Regions from separate parts of the Lachnoclostridium phocaeense genome, predicted to be linked through region 1. Evidence: predicted binding sites of a transcription regulator. Region 1 holds the regulator's gene; each other region holds the start of a gene.

Evidence for each region. The regulator Rex, encoded in region 1, represses fermentation and respiration genes when NADH is low (regulators of the CRP and FNR family bind a similar motif). The targets are predictions, from matches to a motif close to ATTGTTAANTANTTAACAAT.
Region 2: a site for Rex is predicted at 2,418-2,437, ahead of Q5911_RS10225 (CD0519/CD1768 family membrane protein). Genes of this name have one in related genera too.
Region 3: a site for Rex is predicted at 3,637-3,656, ahead of Q5911_RS02160 (4Fe-4S dicluster domain-containing protein). Genes of this name have one in related genera too.

Annotation. Positions count from the first base shown of each region.
Region 1 covers NZ_CAUGIN010000012.1:50,179-56,882, reverse strand. Annotated here, with positions in the region: gene ppk1 (polyphosphate kinase 1) at 1-336, shown strand, start outside; gene Q5911_RS07370 (magnesium transporter CorA family protein) at 361-1,272, shown strand; gene abc-f (ribosomal protection-like ABC-F family protein) at 1,309-3,228, opposite strand; gene Q5911_RS07360 (redox-sensing transcriptional repressor Rex) at 3,414-4,067, shown strand; gene Q5911_RS07355 (NAD(P)H-hydrate dehydratase) at 4,202-5,698, shown strand; gene alr (alanine racemase) at 5,702-6,704, shown strand, end outside.
Region 2 covers NZ_CAUGIN010000021.1:9,382-16,085, reverse strand. Annotated here, with positions in the region: gene glgD (glucose-1-phosphate adenylyltransferase subunit GlgD) at 1-1,056, opposite strand, end outside; gene Q5911_RS10230 (glucose-1-phosphate adenylyltransferase) at 1,058-2,197, opposite strand; gene Q5911_RS10225 (CD0519/CD1768 family membrane protein) at 2,466-3,629, shown strand; gene map (type I methionyl aminopeptidase) at 3,725-4,534, opposite strand; gene Q5911_RS10215 (6-phosphofructokinase) at 4,714-5,790, shown strand; gene dnaX (DNA polymerase III subunit gamma/tau) at 5,824-6,704, shown strand, end outside.
Region 3 covers NZ_CAUGIN010000003.1:93,077-99,780, reverse strand. Annotated here, with positions in the region: gene alaS (alanine--tRNA ligase) at 1-1,928, opposite strand, end outside; gene Q5911_RS02160 (4Fe-4S dicluster domain-containing protein) at 2,053-3,567, opposite strand; gene Q5911_RS02155 (homocysteine S-methyltransferase family protein) at 3,693-6,080, opposite strand; gene Q5911_RS02150 (vitamin B12 dependent-methionine synthase activation domain-containing protein) at 6,077-6,704, opposite strand, start outside.

The sequences.
Region 1 (6,704 bases):
AATATCCGGATCATCAGCATTGTGGGAAGATTTCTGGAGCATTCCAGGATCTACATCTTTGGCCGGGGCGAGAGGGCAAAGTACTACATTGCCTCCGCTGACTTTATGACAAGAAACACAGTCCGCAGAGTGGAAGTGGCAGCTCCTGTTCTGCAGGAGAATTTAAAAGAGCGGCTGCAGATGATCTTTGACACTATGCTGCATGACAACCAGAAGGCCAGAGAAGCCTGCAGTGACGGGGATTACAGGCATGTGGTTCCGCAGTCAGGCGAAGAGCTTTTGAATTCCCAGGAGTATTTTTACCAGGAGGCCTATGAGAAGGCGGGAAAAGTGTAACATAGAGAAAAGGTGTTGAGAGACATGATATGGAGACTTGGCGAGCGGCTGGAGGAGCTTGACCAGGGGGAGTGGGAGGCGGAGGGGTGCCCGGCCGTCTTCCTGACAGACTCCCGGAACGCCAGAAAAGTACTGGACCTGGCCGGGATCCAGTACGAAAATGACATCCAGCTGGGGCAGATCGGCTTCTGTAAGCTGGAGACACAGCAGGAGTGCCTGGTGGGAACCCTGTGTATTCCCAAGCTGCTGGATGTGCTTGGAAGCCGTTACCGGATCTATTTTTTCATCAATCAGGATCACGTAGTTCTTGTGGATGACGAGGACTTTTCCATGCGTCTGATCCGCAGGATCAAGAGAAAAAAGACTCATCAGGGTGAGACGAAAGAGAGATTTATCTACAATTATATTGCAGAGTTTATGAGCAGGGACCAGGAACTTCTCATGCAGTACGAGAAGACCCTGATGGGGATGGAGGAGGACGCCATGCAGGGGAAGATCGAGCGGTTCCAGCAGGAGCTGATGCCCATCAGGAGAAAACTTCTGAACCTGCGCAGCTACTACGATGAGATGATGGATATGGGGCGTGAGCTGGAGGAAAATGAAAATGGCTTTTTTGCCAAAAAGCAGCTCAAATACTTTGGAACACTGTCAGACCGGGCGGACCGCCTTATGAGCCGCACTTCCCACCTTCTGGAATACGCACAGCAGGTGAGGGATGTATATCAATCCCAGGTGGACGCAAGGCAGAACAACAATATGCAGTTTCTGACTGTGCTATCCACCATTTTCTTTCCCCTGACGCTGATCACCGGCTGGTACGGCATGAACTTTCAGAACATGCCGGAGCTGAAAAATGGATATCCTGGTGTCATCGTGCTGAGTCTTATCGTCATTATCGTCTGCATCCTGATCTTCAAGAGAAAGAAAATATTGTAAACATGCACGTTCGCAAAAAAATGGGAGGAGCCTGCCTTACGCAAGTTCCTCCCATTTTTCATACAGCTCTTCCAGCTGGGCGGCTATGTCAGCCTTTTCCTGTGCCAGCTCCTGGCATTTTACAGAGTTGGTGTAGACTTCCTCCGTAGCCATGAGCTCGTCGATCTGTGCGTCACGCTCTTCCAGGCAGGTGATCCGCTCCTCGGTCTTTTTCAGATCATTCTGCCTTTTGCGTTCCCTGGCCTGTGCCTCTTTCTGTTCCTGCCAGCTTTGCTTGGCCTCGGATACAGGCTCAGCGGAGGCGGCTTTCCCTGCTTTCGCCGTGGCGGGGGAGGCATAGGCGGCGGTCAGCTCCTCCTTTTTTTCCAGATAGTAGTCGTAATTGCCGATATAGTTGACAAATTTGCGGTTTACAAGCTCCAGGATGCGGGTGGCAGTCTGGTTGATGAAGTACCGGTCATGGGACACATAGAGGACGGTGCCGGTATAATTGTTGAGCGCGTTTTCCAGTATCTCCTTTGAGGCGATGTCCAGATGGTTGGTGGGCTCGTCCAGGATCAGGAAATTGGCCTCTGAGAGCATCAGCTTTGCCAGGGACACACGGCCCCTCTCCCCGCCGCTTAAGTCACCGATCCGCTTGAACACATCGTCCCCTGTAAAGAGGAAGGCGGCCAGCATATTGCGGATCTGGGTGCCCGTCAGGTCCGGGTAATCGTCGGAGATCTCCTCGAACACAGTCTTGTCCATGTGAAGGACATGGTGCTCCTGATCGTAGTAGCCCACATGGACATTGGCGCCCAGAGTAAAGTTGCCGCTGTCTGCGGGGAGCACATCGTTCAGGATTTTAAGAAGCGTGGTCTTTCCAGTTCCGTTGTCCCCGATAACGGCCACGTGCTCACCTCTGTGGATGTCAAAACTGATATCTGTAAAGAGAGTCTGGTCCGGAAAGGATTTGCTCAGATGCTCTACAGAAAGGACATCGTTTCCGCTGACACAGGAGGGCTCCAGTGTCAGATGGATGTCTGTTTTCAGTTCAGCCGGCTTCTCTATGCGCTCCATCTTGTCCAGCATTTTTTCACGGCTCTCTGCGCGCTTGATGGACTTTTCGCGATTAAAAGAGCGGAGTTTCTCGATAACAGCCTCCTGGTGCCGAATTTCCTGCTGCTGGTTCATGTATTCCTTCAGCCGGGCATCCCGGATCTGCTTTTTCTTTTCTGCATAGGCAGTATAATTCCCCAGGTAGGTGGAGAGCTGTCCCTGCTCGATCTCCACCACCTTTGTTACCACCCGGTTCAGAAAATAACGGTCGTGGGATACGATGAGCACGGCCCCGGGGTAATTCAGAAGATAGGTCTCCAGCCAGGAGATGGAATTTAAGTCCAGGTGGTTGGTGGGCTCGTCCAGGAGCAGCACATCCGGTCTGGTGAGAAGAAGTTTTCCCAGGGAGACCCGGGTCTTCTGGCCGCCGGAGAGTGTGTCTACATCCTTGGAAAAATCCTCCTCGCCAAAGCCCAGACCCTTGAGGACGCCGGTGATCTCACTCTCGTAGGCGTACCCGTTTTCCCGTTCAAATTGCTCCGTGAGGCGGTGATATGTGTTCAGTCTCTCTGTGAGGGCATCGCCCTGCAGGGAGGGAAGATCCGCCTCAATCTGCCGTATTTCTTTTTCAATGGCAATGATCTGGGCTTTGGCAGTCTTTACCTCCTCGTAGATGGTGTTCCCCCCTGTCAGATCCTGGTGCTGGGCCAGATAGCCCAGGGTACTACCCTTGGCCAGGGTGACCGTTCCACCGTCCAGGGGCAGTTCCCCCACGATCATTTTCAGGATAGTGGATTTTCCGGCCCCGTTGATGCCAACGAGAGCCGCCTTTTCGTGATCCTCGATATGGAAGGAGCCGTCCTTTACAATGACTTCTTCCCCAAATGATTTTTCTATATTGTGACATGCCAGTATCATGGTGTACCTCCTGTGTAAAAGCCGCGTATTTTACAGCATTATCTATTATATCGGGGAACCCGTGGCGTGTCAATTTCCAGAAGACGGAGGTTTCTGATTTGCAGAACTTTTAGGAACAATAAATTGACTTTATTGTAACAATTCTATATAATAAATCTGAGAAACTGAAATGGAAGGTGGATAAAGTGGAAGGCAGAGAAATTTCGCAGGCAGTCATACGTAGACTTCCAAGATATTACCGCTATTTAGGGGAGCTGCTGGAGAATGGCGTGGAGCGCATTTCCTCCAATGATCTCAGCAAGAAAATGCATGTGACAGCATCCCAGATACGGCAGGATCTGAACAACTTCGGCGGCTTCGGTCAGCAGGGGTATGGATATAATGTAAAATATCTCTACACAGAGATAGGTAAGATACTTGGCCTGGAGGAAGACCATGACATGGTCATTATCGGGGCAGGTAATCTTGGACATGCGCTGGCAAACTATGCAGCGTTCGAAAAACGAGGTTTTGTGCTCAAAGGTATCTTTGATGTGAACCCCACATTGAAAGGGATGACAATCCGTGGCGTTCCCATCCATATGATGGATGAGCTGGAAGCGTTTGTTACGGAAAACAATATAGAGATCGGCATCCTGACGATCCCGAAAACAAAGGCGATCGAGGTTGCCAACCAGCTGGTGGCGTACGGAGTAAAGGCAATATGGAACTTCGCACATACGGATCTCAATCTTCCGGATGATGTGATCGTTGAAAATGTCCACCTGTCAGAGAGCCTGATGAGGCTGTCCTACAATATCAGCAGATACAATGAGGAACAGAAAAAATCAGAGAAGTAACAGGACTTTGTGACGTGTAAAGCCGGCGTGTGTAAGGCAGGCCTTCTTTACACGTCTTTTGCGTTGCCGTAGGCCGCAAAGCCGGCAGCCGGGCGGCGTGTCCTGTTTACGCCATGGGGAAGGAAGGTGATTTTATGCTATTTTTGCCTGATGGAAGACAGATGAAAGCGGCGGACAGCTATACGATACGGGAAAAGAAGATCCCGTCGCTGATCCTGATGGAGCGGGCGGCCCGCACCTTTGTGGAGACCGTGATGGAGAGGAAAATGGATCTGTCCAACGTCTGTGTGGTGTGCGGCTCAGGAAACAACGGGGGTGACGGTTTTGCCATCGCAAGATTGCTGCTGGAAAAAGGCGGCTGCGTGACTGCAGTGATGGCCGGGAACCCGGACCACTGTACAGAGGAGACGCTGCGGCAGATGGAGCTTTTCAGAGAGGCCGGAGGGACGGTAGGAAACTCTTTTGAAGAGGGAGAATATAGTATACTGATAGATGCTGTATTCGGAGCAGGATTAAGCCGGCGTGTGGAGGGAGATTATCTGGCCTGCATAGAGGCCATGAACCGCTCCGGAGGCGTAAAGCTGGCGGTGGATGTGCCGTCAGGAGTTTCCACCACTACCGGAGAAGTAGCTACCAGCGCATTTAGAGCAGATCTGACAGTGAGTTTCCAGTGCGCAAAGCTGGGCTGCGTCCTCTACCCCGGGCGAGATTATGCCGGCGAGGTAACCGTGACAGATATCGGAGTCGACACTTCCGTGCTGGAGGGAGACAGGGAGGCTGCCTACGCGCTGGAGGAGAAGGATATAAAAACCATGCTCCCCAAGAGGCGGCCCAACTCCCACAAAGGAGATTACGGGAAAGCGCTGATCATAGCGGGCAGCCGTGGCATGGCAGGGGCCGCTTACCTGGCCGCTCTGGCAGCCTACAGGACCGGAGCCGGACTTGTGCAGATCTACACGCCTGAGGAGAACCGGACGATCCTGCAGACCCTGCTGCCGGAGGCCATCATCCGCTGCTATGACTTCTTTGATGAGAAGGAGCTGCTGCGGCTTTTGAACTGGGCTGATGTGGTCAGCATCGGTTCTGGGCTGGGCACAAGTGATAAATCCCGGCGTATCCTGCAGACCACACTGGAAAATGTACAGGTTCCCTGCGTTGTGGATGCAGATGGCCTGAATCTGCTGGCGGAGCACAGCCGATATCTGAGCAGGCTGCCCCACGATCAATTTGTCTTTACTCCCCACATGAAGGAAATGTCCAGGATTGTGAAAAAACCTGTGGAGGAGCTGCAGAGGAACCGAATGGAGATCCTGACCCAGTTCACCGGAGAGGCCCGGATCACATGTGTGCTGAAGGACGCAAGGACCTGTATATGCAGGCAGGGAGAACATCCCTATGTGAACCTGTCCGGGAATGCTGCCATGGCAAAGGCCGGAAGCGGCGATGTGCTGGCAGGCGTGATCACAGGACTGATCGCCCAGGGGATGACCTGCTTTGATGGGGCAGTGCTGGGCGTGTACCTGCACGGACTTGCAGGGGAGGCGGCAAGGGAAGAAAAAGGAATATACAGTGTGCTGGCAAGAGATCTGGCAGACGCAGTAGGGACGGTATTGAAAAGACTGGAGGAATAGAGCATGAAGGAATACACCAGGATCTGTGCCAGGATCGACCTGGATGCGATCGAGTACAATCTGGAGATGATGAGAAGAAGGGTTCCCTCCGACACGAAGATGATCGGCGTCATCAAGATGGACGGCTACGGACACGGGGCAGCCCAGATCGCCAGATCCGTCATGGAGGAAAAGGATTATGTCTGGGGCTACGCGGCCGCCACACCGGATGAGGCCGCTCTGCTCCGAAAAAAAGGGATACAAAAGCCGATTCTTGTCCTTGGCTGTGCCTTCCCGGAGCAGAGGGATGAGATGATCCGCAAAGACATCCGCATGACATGCTACACCTGGGAGATGGCTCAGGACATTTCCGAGAGAGCGCAGAGACTTGGGAAGAATGCAGTGATCCATATCAAGCTGGACACAGGTATGTCCAGGCTCGGCTTCCTCATCAGCGAGGAGAGCGCCGATACCATCGCCCGGATCACGGAACTTCCAGGCATTGAAGCAGAAGGGATCTTCACACACTTTTCCAAAGCGGACGAGACAGACAAAACCTTTACAAAGAATCAGATAGAAAAATATCTGTGGATGAAAACACAGCTGGAGTCCAGGGGGATCCGCTTCCCATTCTGGCACTGCTCCAACAGCGCAGGCATTATCGATATGCCGGAGGCGGCCATGGACCTTGTCCGGGCAGGGATTTCCATGTACGGGATGTACCCCTCCGGGGAAGTGAAAAAGGAGCTGGTTCCCCTGAAGCCGGCCATGGAGCTGATCAGCCACGTGGCCCATGTAAAGTGGGTGGAGCCGGGGACGTATGTCAGCTATGGGGGAACCTATGTCACAGACAGGAGGACCAGGATCGTCACCGTGCCGGTGGGCTACGGGGACGGGTATCCCAGGAGCCTCTCCAACAAAGGATATGTGCTGATACACGGAAAGAAAGCCCCCATACTGGGCAGAGTGTGCATGGATCAGCTTATGGTGGATGCCACAGACATAGAAGACGTACAGTTTGGAGACC
Region 2 (6,704 bases), on a different contig from region 1:
CACGTGAGTGATCTTGGCGTGCTTATCCGCCACAATGTTCTCCAGGTGGACATCCGTGTCCACGATGACATCGGGAAGGAGCACGCAGTTTTTCACGACAGCCCCCTTCTTGATGACGCATCCGCGGCCAATGACAGAGTTCTCGATGGTTCCCTCGATGAGACAGCCGTTTGACACGATAGAGTTCTTTACATTGGAGCCCTCGAAATACTGGGTCGGACAGGAGTCATTGGTCCTCGTGTAGATGGGCCACTCATCCTCGAAGAGGCTGAGAGCCATCTTAAAGTCAATGAGGGAGATGTTCGCGTCATAATAGCTCTTGAAGTCGGTGATGGAGGCAAAGTATCCCCGGTGGGAGACGCCCCGTACATCCAGTTCCTCGCAGGCCACGTTCACGATGTCCGCCAGGCTGTACATGGAGGAGGTCTTGTGAGCCTTGCTCACCAGGTCGATGAAGAGCTCCTTTGACATCACATATGTGTCCATGAAGATGTGACGGTTCTTTGCGGTGCCCCGGTTCATCTCCAGAGACAGGACGCCCTTCTGCTTGTTCAGATTGACTGTGTTGCAGTTCAGGAAGTGCTCCTTTGCGTCGTCTGTGGAGTGATAGAGGAGAGTGATGTCCGCCTCGGAGTCGATGTGGGTCTGGAGCAGCTCGCTGAAATCCTGTGAGTAGATCATGTAGCTGGGCGCAATGACCACATAGTCGCAGTTTACATTGCGGATGCACTCCATATTTTCCTGGAAGGCGGCGATATCGTTGTTGTAGATATCGTGCTCCAGACCTGTCTCCGAGAACAGGATGTGGAGCCTTCCGCGCTTGGAGTTAATGTTATAGTGACGCCCGGTTCCCAGGTGCTCTGCCAGAGAACGGGGTTTTCTGCGGATATATACCTGGATCTGGTCAATGCCGCTGTTGCTCATATTTGAGATGGGGAAATCGATGACGCGGTACCGTCCCAGGAAGGAGAAGGCGCCGATAGGGCGGTAAGCCTGCATCCCCTCTACCCAGATGTGGTTTCCGGAAAAGTTTACAATACCAAATGCTTTCGCCATATTACTCAACCCCCTTTACGCGTTTGGAGACCAGCTCGATATGCTCACTGTCAGCGCTGCCGACCTGTGCCTCTTTTCCAATCTTTACGTTGTCAGCTACGAGAGCGCGCTGGACAACAGCACCTTCCGCAACCTCCGCGCCCGGCATGAGCACGCTGTCGATAATCTTCGCGCCTGCGCCCACTCTTGCCCCGGTAAACAGAACGGAGTTCTTGACGGAACCCTCGATGACACAGCCCTGCGTGATGAAGGCTCTGTCGATCTCGGCATCAGGACCTATGTACTGTGGGAGCGCCACCGCGTCCTCCGTGTATATCTTCCAGGTGGAGTCATTCAGGTCCAGCTCATTGTTCTTGTCCAACAGGTCCATGTTTGCCTCCCACAGGGAGTCGATGGTCCCCACATCCTTCCAGTAGCCCTTGAACTTGTAGGCCACCAGCTTTTTGCCGTCATTCAGCATGGCGGGTATGATGTCCTTGCCGAAGTCATGGCTGGAGTCCGGATCTTTCATGTCGGCCGTCAGCATCTTGCGGAGCAGCTTCCAGTTGAAGATGTAGATGCCCATGGAAGCCAGATTGCTCTTGGGCTCGGCCGGCTTCTCCTGGAATTCCACGATGCGGCCCTCCTCGTCCGTGTTCATGATGCCGAAGCGGCTCGCCTCTCTCATGGGAACCTCGATGACGGCGATGGTGGCATCTGCGTCATGCTCCTTGTGGTAGGCCAGCATCTTTGCGTAGTTCATCTTGTAGATGTGGTCGCCGGAGAGGATGAGAAGGTACTCCGGAGAGTAGGAGTCTATAAAATCAATATTCTGTGAGATGGCGTCTGCGGTTCCCCTGTAGACGTTCAGATCCACGTCCGCTTTCTCGCGGGGCGGGAGTACGTACACACCGCTGTCCCTCGCGTCCAGTCCCCAGCGGCGTCCCGCTGCCACATAGCTGTTCAGCTGAATGGACTCATACTGTGTGAGGACTCCGACTACATCAATGCCGCTGTTGGCACAATTGCTGATGGGGAAATCGATGATCTTGTATTTACCGCCATATGAAACGGCAGGCTTGGCAACCTTATTGGTCAGCTCGTGCAGCCTTGAACCACGGCCGCCGGCTAAAATCATGGCTAACATATTGTTCTGTTTCATAATATGCGCCCTCCTCCTTTACTGTGATATACAATATTATATAATTCTTGAGCGGCACTTTCCATAATAATTTGTGAAAAATTTAAGAAAATTTGTAAAAAATGATGCGAAAACAGGGGTATAATTTTTTTTATCTGTGGAAAATTAAAAAAAATCAACTGAGAGTAGAAAAAAAGTTGCAGTTGGAGTGAATTTAATGTATGGTATTGGGAAAGAGCTGATTGTCTTTGAATTAACAAAGAGACAAAGAAATGAAATGGGGAAAAGTATGCAGAAAAAATTTAAAAAAGCAGTAAGTCTGGAAGCGTTTGTCTTCCTGGCGGTCTTTATTGCCATTTTCGGAGGACTGGCGGCCGTGATGGGCGGAGCCAACATGATGCAGACACTTATGAACACAGCCTATCAGCTTCTGATCGACACGGTATTCAATATCATGGCCATCGCGGTCATCGCCGGCGCGGCTTCGGGAGCCCTCTCGGAGTTTGGTGTGATCGCGCTTGTAAACAAGGCGATCACACCGCTGATGAAGCCGCTGTACGACCTGCCCGGCGCGGCTTCTCTGGGGATCATGACCACGTATCTGTCAGATAACCCGGCGATCCTGGGCCTGGCGGAGGACACCAATTTCCGGAAGTATTTCAAAAAGTATCAGCTTCCGGCGCTGACTAACCTGGGGACGGCGTTTGGAATGGGACTCATCGTTACCACCTTCATGCTGGGCATCAGCCTTCCGGGAGAGAATGTGGGAATGGCGGCCCTCATCGGAAATGTGGGCGCTATCATCGGAAGTATCATCAGCGTGCGGATCATGATGCTCTTTACAAAAAAGGAATTCGGTGTGACAGAGTACTGCATGCCGGAGGCGGAGGGGGAGTCCATTGACGACCTCCTCAACAAGCGTCAGGTACGAGGCGGCAGTGTGGGAGGAAGACTCCTGGAGTCCCTGCTGGACGGCGGAAAGAACGGTGTGGATGTGGGTATGGCCATCATCCCCGGCGTCCTGGTCATCTGCACGATCGTGATGATGCTTACCAACGGCCCTTCTGCCGACGGTACATATACAGGAGCGGCCTACGAGGGAGTGGCACTCCTTCCCTGGCTGGGAGAAAAGATCGACTTCATCCTGACTCCGCTGTTCGGGTTCTCCTCCGCCTCTGCCGTGGCAGTGCCGGTTACGGCCCTGGGAGCGGCGGGAGCAGCCATCGGCCTTGTGCCGGACATGGTGTCCGCAGGATCTGTCCATGCAAATGACATCGCGGTGTTTACAGCTATGTGTATGTGCTGGAGCGGCTACCTGAGCACACATGTGGGAATGATGTCAGCCCTGAAGTGCCCGCACATGACGGGAAAGGCGATCATCAGCCATACCATCGGCGGCCTGTGCGCCGGTGTGGCGGCAAACTTCCTGTTCAAACTGGTAACTATGATATAATGGCCACGGCGTGGTTATTATACATGCGGCGGAAAGACATACAGCTCAGCAAAAAAGGACTATGCACCTGCACAGTCCTTTTTGTTTTGCTTTTTTTATTTTGTCAGGACCTCCACGCCGGTCTCTGTGACAAGCACCATATATTCCACCTGGGCGGACAGGCCGTCGTCGATGGTGTAGACAGTCCAGCCGTTCTCCTCGTCGATGAAAAAGTCCGGACTCCCCTCGTTGATCATGGGCTCGATGGTGAACATCATGCCGGGCACCAGGATCATCTCGCTTCCCTTGGGCGTGACGTAGCTGACGAAGGGTTCCTCGTGGAACTCCAGGCCGATGCCGTGGCCGCCGATGTCCTCCACCACAGAGTAGCCGTTGGCCTGTGCGTGGGAATTGATGGCCCAGGCGATATCGCCTAAGTGGCCCCAGGGCTTAGCGGCGGCAAGTCCCAGCTCCACGCACTCTCTCGTGACCCGGACAAGCTTCTCTGCCCGGGGAGTGATCTCCCCGATGGTGAACATGCGGGAGGCATCGGAGAAATAGCCATTTAATATAGTAGAGACATCCACGTTGATGATGTCCCCCTCCCGGAGGATCTCGTTTTCATCCGGTATGCCGTGGCAGACCACATTGTTGATGGAGGTGCACACGCTCTTCGGGAAGCCCTCGTAGTTCAGCGGGGCGGGGATGCCTCCGTGAGAGACGGTGTAGTCGTACACCAGCCTGTCTATCTCGGCGGTGCTCATGCCCGCCTTTATGTGGGCGGCCACATGGTCCAGAACCGCCGTGTTCAGGTCGGCGCTCCTTCTGATCTCCCTTATCTGCTCCGGGGTCTTGAGAAGGGACCTGTCCGGGACGATCTCGCCTTTGGCGGCCAGGGACCAGAGTTTGATGTCCAGTTTATCCATAAGTTCGTTACCAGCTTTCTGTTTGATTTCCGGAAACGCAGGGCGCTCCCTTTAACAGTATACTCGTTTTTGGGCGTCAGGTAAAGAGAGGGAAGGGGCGGAAGCCTGTTTTTTCCTTGTACCCCCTTTGAAAATAGGGTATAATATGTTAGGTATAAAAAGGAAGGAGTGATCAGACTATGTTGCGGATAGGAATGCTTACCAGCGGCGGCGACTGTCAGGCGCTGAATGCTGCCATGCGTGGAGTTGTAAAAGGAGTGTGTTCAAAGAGAAATGATGTGGAGATCTATGGGTTCCAGGATGGCTATAAGGGCCTTATTTACTCAAATTTCCAGATGCTCACTTCCAGAGATTTCTCGGGAATACTGACAAGGGGAGGAACCATTCTGGGGACTTCCAGGCAGCCTTTCAAATTAATGAGGGTACCCGACGAAAACGGGCTTGACAAAGTGGAGGCTATGAAGCACACCTATCACAAGCTGAATCTGGATTGCCTTGTGATTTTAGGCGGAAATGGGACGCACAAGACAGCAAACCTTCTCCGAGAGGAGGGGCTGAATGTGATCACGCTTCCGAAGACCATTGACAACGACCTCTGGGGAACCGACATGACATTTGGATTTCAGAGTGCCGTAGACATAGCGACAGATACCATCGACAGGATCCACACCACAGCCACATCCCATAGCCGTGTCTTTATCGTGGAGGTCATGGGACATAAGGTTGGCTGGGTGACTCTTCATGCAGGTATCGCCGGCGGGGCGGATATCATTCTTCTTCCGGAGATTCCCTATGATATCAAGGTGGTCGTGGATGCCATCAAGAAGAGGGCGGCTGAAGGCAAACATTTTACAATCATTGCTGTAGCTGAAGGCGCTATTTCCAAGGATGACGCAAAGCTCTCCAAAAAGGAACTGAAGGCAAAGAAGGCGAAAGAGAATTATCCGTCTGTGGCTTATGAGATCGCAGAGCGGATCCAGAAGAAGATGGATCAGGAAGTCAGGATCACTGTGCCGGGCCACACCCAGAGAGGCGGTTCGCCTTGCCCTTACGACAGAGTGCTGGCCACCAGACTGGGAGCTGCGGCCGCGGAGCGGATCCTGGAGGGAGATTTCGGCTATATGATGGCGATAAAGAGCGGCGAGATCACGAAAGTGCCTCTTGCGGAAGTGGCAGGAAAGCTGAAATGTGTGGACCCGGAGGCCGGCATCATCCAGGAAGCCAGGATGACAGGTATCAGCTTCGGGGATAGATAATATGAAAGAGACTGATAAGAAGGAGTGCAGCAGATGAGCTACACAGCGTTATACCGGAAATTCCGACCCAGTGAGTTTGAGGATGTCAAAGGGCAGGATGCGATCGTAACTACATTAAAAAATCAGATACAGACAGACAGGATCGGACATGCCTATCTCTTCTGCGGGACAAGGGGAACAGGTAAAACTACGGTGGCGAAGATATTTGCAAAAGCTGTCAACTGCCAGCACCCGGTGGAGGGAAGCCCCTGCGGTCAGTGTGACATGTGCCGGTCCATAGCGGCCGGCACTTCTATGAATGTGATCGAGATCGACGCGGCGTCCAACAACGGCGTGGACAACATCCGGGAGATCCGGGAGGAAGTGGCCTACCGCCCCACGGAAGGGCGGTACAAGGTCTACATCATCGACGAGGTTCATATGCTGTCCATAGGAGCTTTCAACGCGCTTTTAAAAACGCTGGAGGAACCGCCGGAATACGTCATTTTTATTCTGGCAACGACAGAGGCTCACAAGATACCGGTGACCATCCTGAGCAGATGCCAGCGGTATGATTTCAAGAGGATCTCCATCGAGACCATTTCCGGAAGGCTGCGTGAGCTGATCGAAAAGGAGAACCTGGATGTAGAGGACAAGGCGGTGCGCTATATCGCCAGGATGGCTGACGGCTCCATGAGAGATGCCCTGAGCCTTCTTGACCAGTGCACAGCCTTTTATATCGGTCAGCGTCTCACCTACGACAATGTCCTGGAAGTGCTGGGCGCGGTGGATGCGGACGTGTTCAGCCGTCTGCTGCGTGAGCTGCTGGAGCGGGATGTGAAAAAAGTCATCGAGACCGTGGATGAGCTGGTCATGCAGGGGCGGGAGCTGTCCCAGATGGCGGCGGACTTTACCTGGTATCTGCGGAACCTTCT
Region 3 (6,704 bases), on a different contig from region 1:
GCTCCTGTCTTCTTTGCCTCCTCGATGGGCATGTTCTCAGCCTTTACCGGCAGGCAGTTCATGATCTGCTGATTGACGATGTTTTCCACCTTTTTCAGCTCTTCCTTTGTCATGGCTGAGAAATGGGTAAAGTCAAAGCGGAGTCTGTATTCGTTGACAGAAGATCCCGCCTGCTCCACATGTGTTCCCAGCACCTGGCGGAGCGCCTGCTGAAGAAGGTGTGTTGCGCTGTGGTTCCTTGCGGAGAGCGCACGCTTCTCTTCATTGACTTCCAGGGAAACCTTGTCTCCCACTTTCAGCATACCGCTCACAACATGGCCTACATGGCCGATCTTTCCTCCCAGGAGCTTGATGGTGTCCTCCACCTGGAACACGCCGTCCTCTGTGCGGATCACGCCATTGTCCGCCTCCTGGCCGCCGCTTGTAGCGTAGAACGGAGTCTCATCTACAAACACGGTGCCTTTCTCGCCGTCAGAGAGTGCGTCCACGACTTCATCCTCTGTAGTGAGGACTGTGATCTTAGAGCTGTATGTTAAATGGTCATATCCCACAAATGTGCTGGTCACGGAAGGATCGATGGACTCGTACACGGTCACATCAGCGCCCATATAGTTTGTCTCGCCGAAGGTTCCCTTCGCCCGCTCTTTCTGGGCTTTCGCTGCCTTTTCAAATCCCTCTTCGTCAATGGAGAATCCCTTTTCTTCCAGGATCTCTCTTGTAAGATCCACAGGGAAGCCGTACGTGTCATAGAGACGGAAAGCCTCCTCGCCGGAGAGGACCGTGCTTCCGGACGCTTCCATCTGAGCCTGCAGGCCCTCCAGGATGGAAAGTCCCTGGTCGATCGTCTTGTTAAACTGCTCCTCTTCCTTTGTGATCACCTTGAAGATGAAATCTTTCTTCTCATCCAGCTCCGGATATCCGTCCTTGGATCCGTCTATAACGGTCTGGGCCAGCTCCACAAGGAATTCGCCCTGGATGCCGAGGAGACGGCCATGACGGCAGGCGCGGCGGAGAAGCCGGCGCAGCACATAGCCTCTTCCGCTGTTGGAGGGCATGATACCGTCGGAGATCATAAAGGTTACGGAACGGATATGGTCTGTGATGACACGGATGGAGACATCTGTGGCGTAATCCTTCTCATATTCTTTGCCTGCAAGGCGGCACACGTGCTCACGGAGAGCACGGATGGTGTCTATATCAAACATGGAGTCCACGTCCTGTACGATGCAGGCAAGACGCTCCAGTCCCATTCCTGTGTCAATATTTTTCTGCTCCAGCTCTGTATAGTGGCCCTGGCCGTCATTGTCAAACTGGGTAAATACATTATTCCAGATCTCCATATACCGGTCACATTCACAGCCTACTGTACAGTCCGGCTTTCCGCAGCCATACTTCTCGCCCCGGTCATAGTAGACTTCTGAGCAGGGACCGCAGGGTCCGCTTCCGTGCTCCCAGAAGTTATCTTCTTTGCCAAAACGGAAGATGCGCTCCTCGGGAATCCCGATCTGTTTGTTCCAGATCTCCCAGGCCTCATCGTCATCCACATACACAGAAGGGTACAGGCGGTCCGGGTCAAGACCTACCACTTCTGTTAAGAACTCCCATGTCCAGGCAATGGATTCTTTCTTAAAATAGTCTCCAAAGGAGAAATTGCCCAGCATCTCGAAGAATGTACCGTGGCGGGCCGTCTTTCCCACATTTTCAATATCGCCTGTGCGGATGCACTTCTGGCAGGTGGTCACTCTCTTTCTGGGCGGGATCTCCTGACCTGTGAAGTAAGGTTTCAGGGGCGCCATACCGGAATTGATCAGAAGAAGGCTTTTATCGTTGTGGGGCACAAGCGAGAAACTCTTCATCGCAAGGTGCTCCTTGCTCTCAAAAAATGTAAGGAACATTTTTCTTAATTCATTTACACCGTATTTTTGCATAGTTTCCTCCTAATTTTTCAAACTAACATCTAATTATAAAGAGAACCCCGGCGTTTGTCAACGCCGGGGCCTGTCAGACTTATGCCGCATGCGGCTGCTGTTCCGCTCTCATCTCTTATCCGTCTTATTTCAGCTCGATCTCTTCCAGTTCCTTGGGCGGCACCTGTTTGGAGGATGCCTTTACGAAATCCTGGATCTTCTTCTGCGCTTTTGCAACCGGGATATTGGTTCCTGCTCCGGCCACACATCCGCCCGGGCAGCCCATGCCTTCGATAAGGCAGCCGTTCATCCGCCCTGCCTTGGCCAGGGTCAGGATCTTCTTACAGTCAGCCAGTCCCTCCGCGTGCTCAATATGTACCTCCACGTCCGGATAGTAGGTATTGACACATTTTTTGATGGCGTCAGCCACGCCGCCTGCCACTGCGTAACCACGTCCTGCTCCGGTGGCGTTGTGGAAGGAGGACTCGGCAGCATACTGGCTGAGATCAATATCCTTTGCGTCAAACATGGCCTGAAGCTCCTCAAAAGTTACTACGAAATCCACATCACTGCGAACGCTTCTTCTCATGGCCTCCAGCTTCTTGGCCGCACAGGGGCCGATGAAGACCACTTTGGCATTCGGGTGCTCCTGTTTGATAGTCCTGGCTGTGGCCACCATGGGAGTCAGCTCCTGGGACACTTCATCGATCAGATCCGGGAAGAACTTCTTGGCCAGCATTGCCCAGGATGGGCAGCAGGATGTGAGAAGGAAGGGCAGCTCTCCTGTCGTCACCTTCTCCACATAGTGGTGGGCCTCCGCAATAGCTCCGATATCTGCGCCCAGCGCCACCTCATACACCTCTTTGAAGCCCAGTTCCATGAGAGCAGCCTTCAGGTTTCTCGGCGTGATGTTATCTCCAAACTGTCCATAGAATGCAGGCGCGATCTCGGCGATAATATGATCTCCTTCTTTCAGTGCTCTCGCCAGCTGGAAGATCTGTGACTTGTCGGAGATAGCGCCAAATGGACAGCTGACCATGCACATGCCGCAGGACACGCATTTATCGCTGTCGATGTAGGCCCGGCCCATCTTGTCGGACGTGATCGCACCCACGCCGCATGCCTTCTGGCAGGGACGCTCCTTCTTGGCGATGGCGTCGTAGGGACAGACGGATTTGCACTTGCCGCACTTGATACATTTGGACTGGTCAATATAGGATTTCCCCTTCACAAAGGAAATCGCTCCTTTGGGGCAGACTTCCATACAGGGGTGGGCCAGACATCCCTTACACATATTGCTGACCTCATATCCCTTCTCCTCACAGGCCTCACAGGCAGATGGGATAACCTGCATAAGCGGCGGCTCATAATATTTATCGGAGATATTACTGGCCTCCACACCTGCTGTCAGATGGACAGGTTTATTTTCCGGACGGAGCGACAGTCCCATGGCCAGCCGGAGTCTCTCCCGGACAATCGCCCTGGCTCTGTACACACTCTCCCTGTATTTTATTTTTGTGTCCTCGTTTACCATTTTGTACGGAATGGCTTCCATGTCATCGTTCAATGTCTCCGGGTTGGACTTAAATCCAAGCCTGGCAACCTCCTCGAATACTTTCCGGCGCAGTCTCCTCACCGTTGTATCCAATCCTCTCATCATAAAGCGGTCTCCTCCTGTAATAGAACTTGCCCCCTCAAAAAGGGTCATTTAACACTACCACTATAGCCAAATGTTAATTTTCTGTCAAGGAGACAGCGTGTATAAAATAAGAAACATTTTCCGTCCTATTTTTCAAACAGACGCTGGGCGTAGTAGACAGACTGCATGGCGTCTTTCCCATAGAAGTCCGCCCCGATCATATCCGCGTACTCCTGGTTCAGCACAGCGCCTCCAACCATCACTTTGCAGTCCGGTTTCTCCTTCCGGAGCTGGCGGATAGTCTCTTCCATGCTTCCCACAGTGGTGGTCATAAGGGCGGAGAGACCCACCAGACGCACATCCTCGTCCAGTGCGCGCCTGACAATATCCTCAGGCGGAACGTCTTTCCCCATATCGATCACATCGAAACTGTAATTTTCAAGGAGCACTTTCACAATATTCTTTCCAATATCATGGATATCTCCCTTGACTGTGGCCAGAATGATCTTCTCCTTCTTCTTTGCGGAGCTGCCGCTCTCCTCCAGTTTGTCTCTGAGCACAGCAAAGGCATTTTTAGCCGCATCCGCACTCATAAGAAGCTGGGGGAGAAAGACAGTGCCCTGCTCAAAGCCCTTCCCCACCTGGTCCAGCGCCGGGATCAGCTCACTGTCGATGATCTCCAGAGGCTCCCGCTCTTTTACCAGCTCTCTGGTGAGGGCGGAAGCGTCTTCTTTCAGCCCCTTCTCGATCGCATCTTTCAACGTGAGGGAGGATGCCACAGGTGAGGCACTCTGATCTGCCCGGGCATTCCCAAACTCCCGGATATAATCCTCGCAGTTGCTGTCATAGCCCATCAGAGCACAGTAGGCATAGTAGGATTTCCTCATCTCCTCTGATGCGGGATTGATGATCCCGGCTGTAAGGCCGCTCTGAAGAGCCATGGTATAGAAATGAGCGTTGATGGCCGGGCGGCAGGGAAGCCCGAAGGATATATTGGAGACACCCAGCACCGTGCGGACACCGTATCTCTCCCGCACAAGGCGGAGGGCCTCCAGAGTCGTTTTAGCCCCCTCCGGGTCAGAGCTGACCGTCATAGCCAGCACATCGATGACAATATCTTTCGGCAAGATTCCGTACTTGGCAGCCTCTGCTATGATCTTTCCGGCGATCTTCGCCCTCCCTTCGGCGTCTGCAGGAATCCCCGCCTCGTCCAGGGTCAGTCCCACCACCACGCCTCCGTACTTTTTCACAAGGGGAAAGACCTGGTCCATGGACTCCTGCTTGCCGTTGACGGAATTGATCATAGGTTTGCCGTTGTACATCCGCATGGCAGCTTCCATGGCAGAAGGCTCTACTGTGTCGATCTGCAGGGGAAGGCTTGTGATGCTCTGGAGTTCCCCGATCACTTCCTTCATCATGGCTGTCTCGTCAATATCCGGCAGTCCCACATTGACGTCAAGGATGTGGGCTCCCTGCTCTTGCTGTGCAACAGCCTCCTTCAGAATGTAATCCATGTCATGGTCTTTCAGCGCCTGCCGGAATTTCTTTTTCCCTGTGGGGTTGATGCGCTCCCCGATGATCACCGGTTTCTCACCCAGCACCACCGCTCTTCCGTAGGAGGAGACAATGGTATCTGTCTTCCTGGCAGGCAGCCCTGCTTCCATTCCCCTGCACAGGCCGGTCATCTGCCGGATGTGAGCCGGGGAAGTGCCACAGCAGCCGCCGATCGCGCAGGCCCCCATCTCCACGATCCGCCTCATGGAAGCGGCAAATTCCTCCGGGGCAACATCATACACGGTGCGGCCGTCTCTCTGTCTGGGCAGGCCTGCATTTGGCTTGACGATTACCGGCAGAGAGGTATACTTCATGATCTCCTCCAGGATGGGAAGCATCTGCTCCGGTCCCAGTCCGCAGTTGATGCCAAGAGCATCCACCCGGAGGCCTTCCAGCATGGCGACAGCAGCTGCCACATCTCCGCCTGTCAGGAGCTTCCCTTTCTCGTCAAAGATCATGGTGGCAAAGACCGGGAGGGAGGTGTTCTCTTTCGCCCCCAGCACAGCGGCTTTCATCTCATACATGTCGCTCATCGTCTCGATGTGGATGAGATCGGCACCGGCGGCCTCCCCGTACCTGGCGGCCTCCCCGAAAGCTGCCAGCGCGGTCTCAAAATCCAGATCTCCCAGAGGCTTTAAGAGTTTTCCTGTGGGACCTATATCCATGGCCACATAGACCTCCCTGTCATCGCGAACCCCAAGATAAGCCCCCTCCTTGGCGCTTACCACAGCTGCTGTGATGATATCCTCCAGATCATAGTCACCGCTGTGGAATTTGAGGGCGTTTGCGCCGAAGGTGTTGGTGAGGACAATGTCGCTGCCAGCCTCAAAATACTGCCTGTGTATGTCCACGATCTCCTCTGTGTGCTCCAGATTCCAGACTTCCGGCAGTTCTCCCGGGCGAAGCCCTTTCTCCTGCAGGAGCGTCCCCATGCCGCCGTCAAAAAAAAGCAGCTCTTTTCCTAGTCTTTCCAGTATCATCCTTCGTTCCTCCGATATATACAGTCTTTCTTTTCGCATGCCTCACACCCTTTCCTGTGGCAGGGCTCCTGCTCGGCAGATACTCCGATCACAGCTGTGACGGATTTTACCGGAGTCAGCATAGAGCTTTCCGTCATGGAAAGGCCGATCCTTTTTGGCGCCTCCAGCATGGACAGGATCTGCTCCTGGTGGGTGATGGAGAAATCACCGTAACCGGGACTGAATCTGGGCCGCAGGTATTTCCCCTCCCGCTCCAGCTCCCGGCCGATCTCTTCCTGTTCCCCGTCCAGATATTCCTCCAGCATGGCAGCTGCGCAGGCCTGGGTCACCACAGCACCTGCCATGTCAGTGAGGGACTGACGGCGCATGAGAAGATCCACCCCGACTCCCAGCGTCGCTCCAAGGACTACTGCCTGACAGCATCCTTTCATATTCCTGCACAGGCTTTTGCTGTGGATCTTCATCCCGCCTATATTGAGGGAATCCTCCCCCTCCGGATTCAGGTCAAAGATACGCCAGACGATCCTGGGAGAGGCGGCGGTTTTCAGCTCCTCAAAGGAGCGGGCCACCATGGCCAGCGTCGCCTCGTCCGCCTCCTGTCTCCCAAATCCCAGATAGCGGACC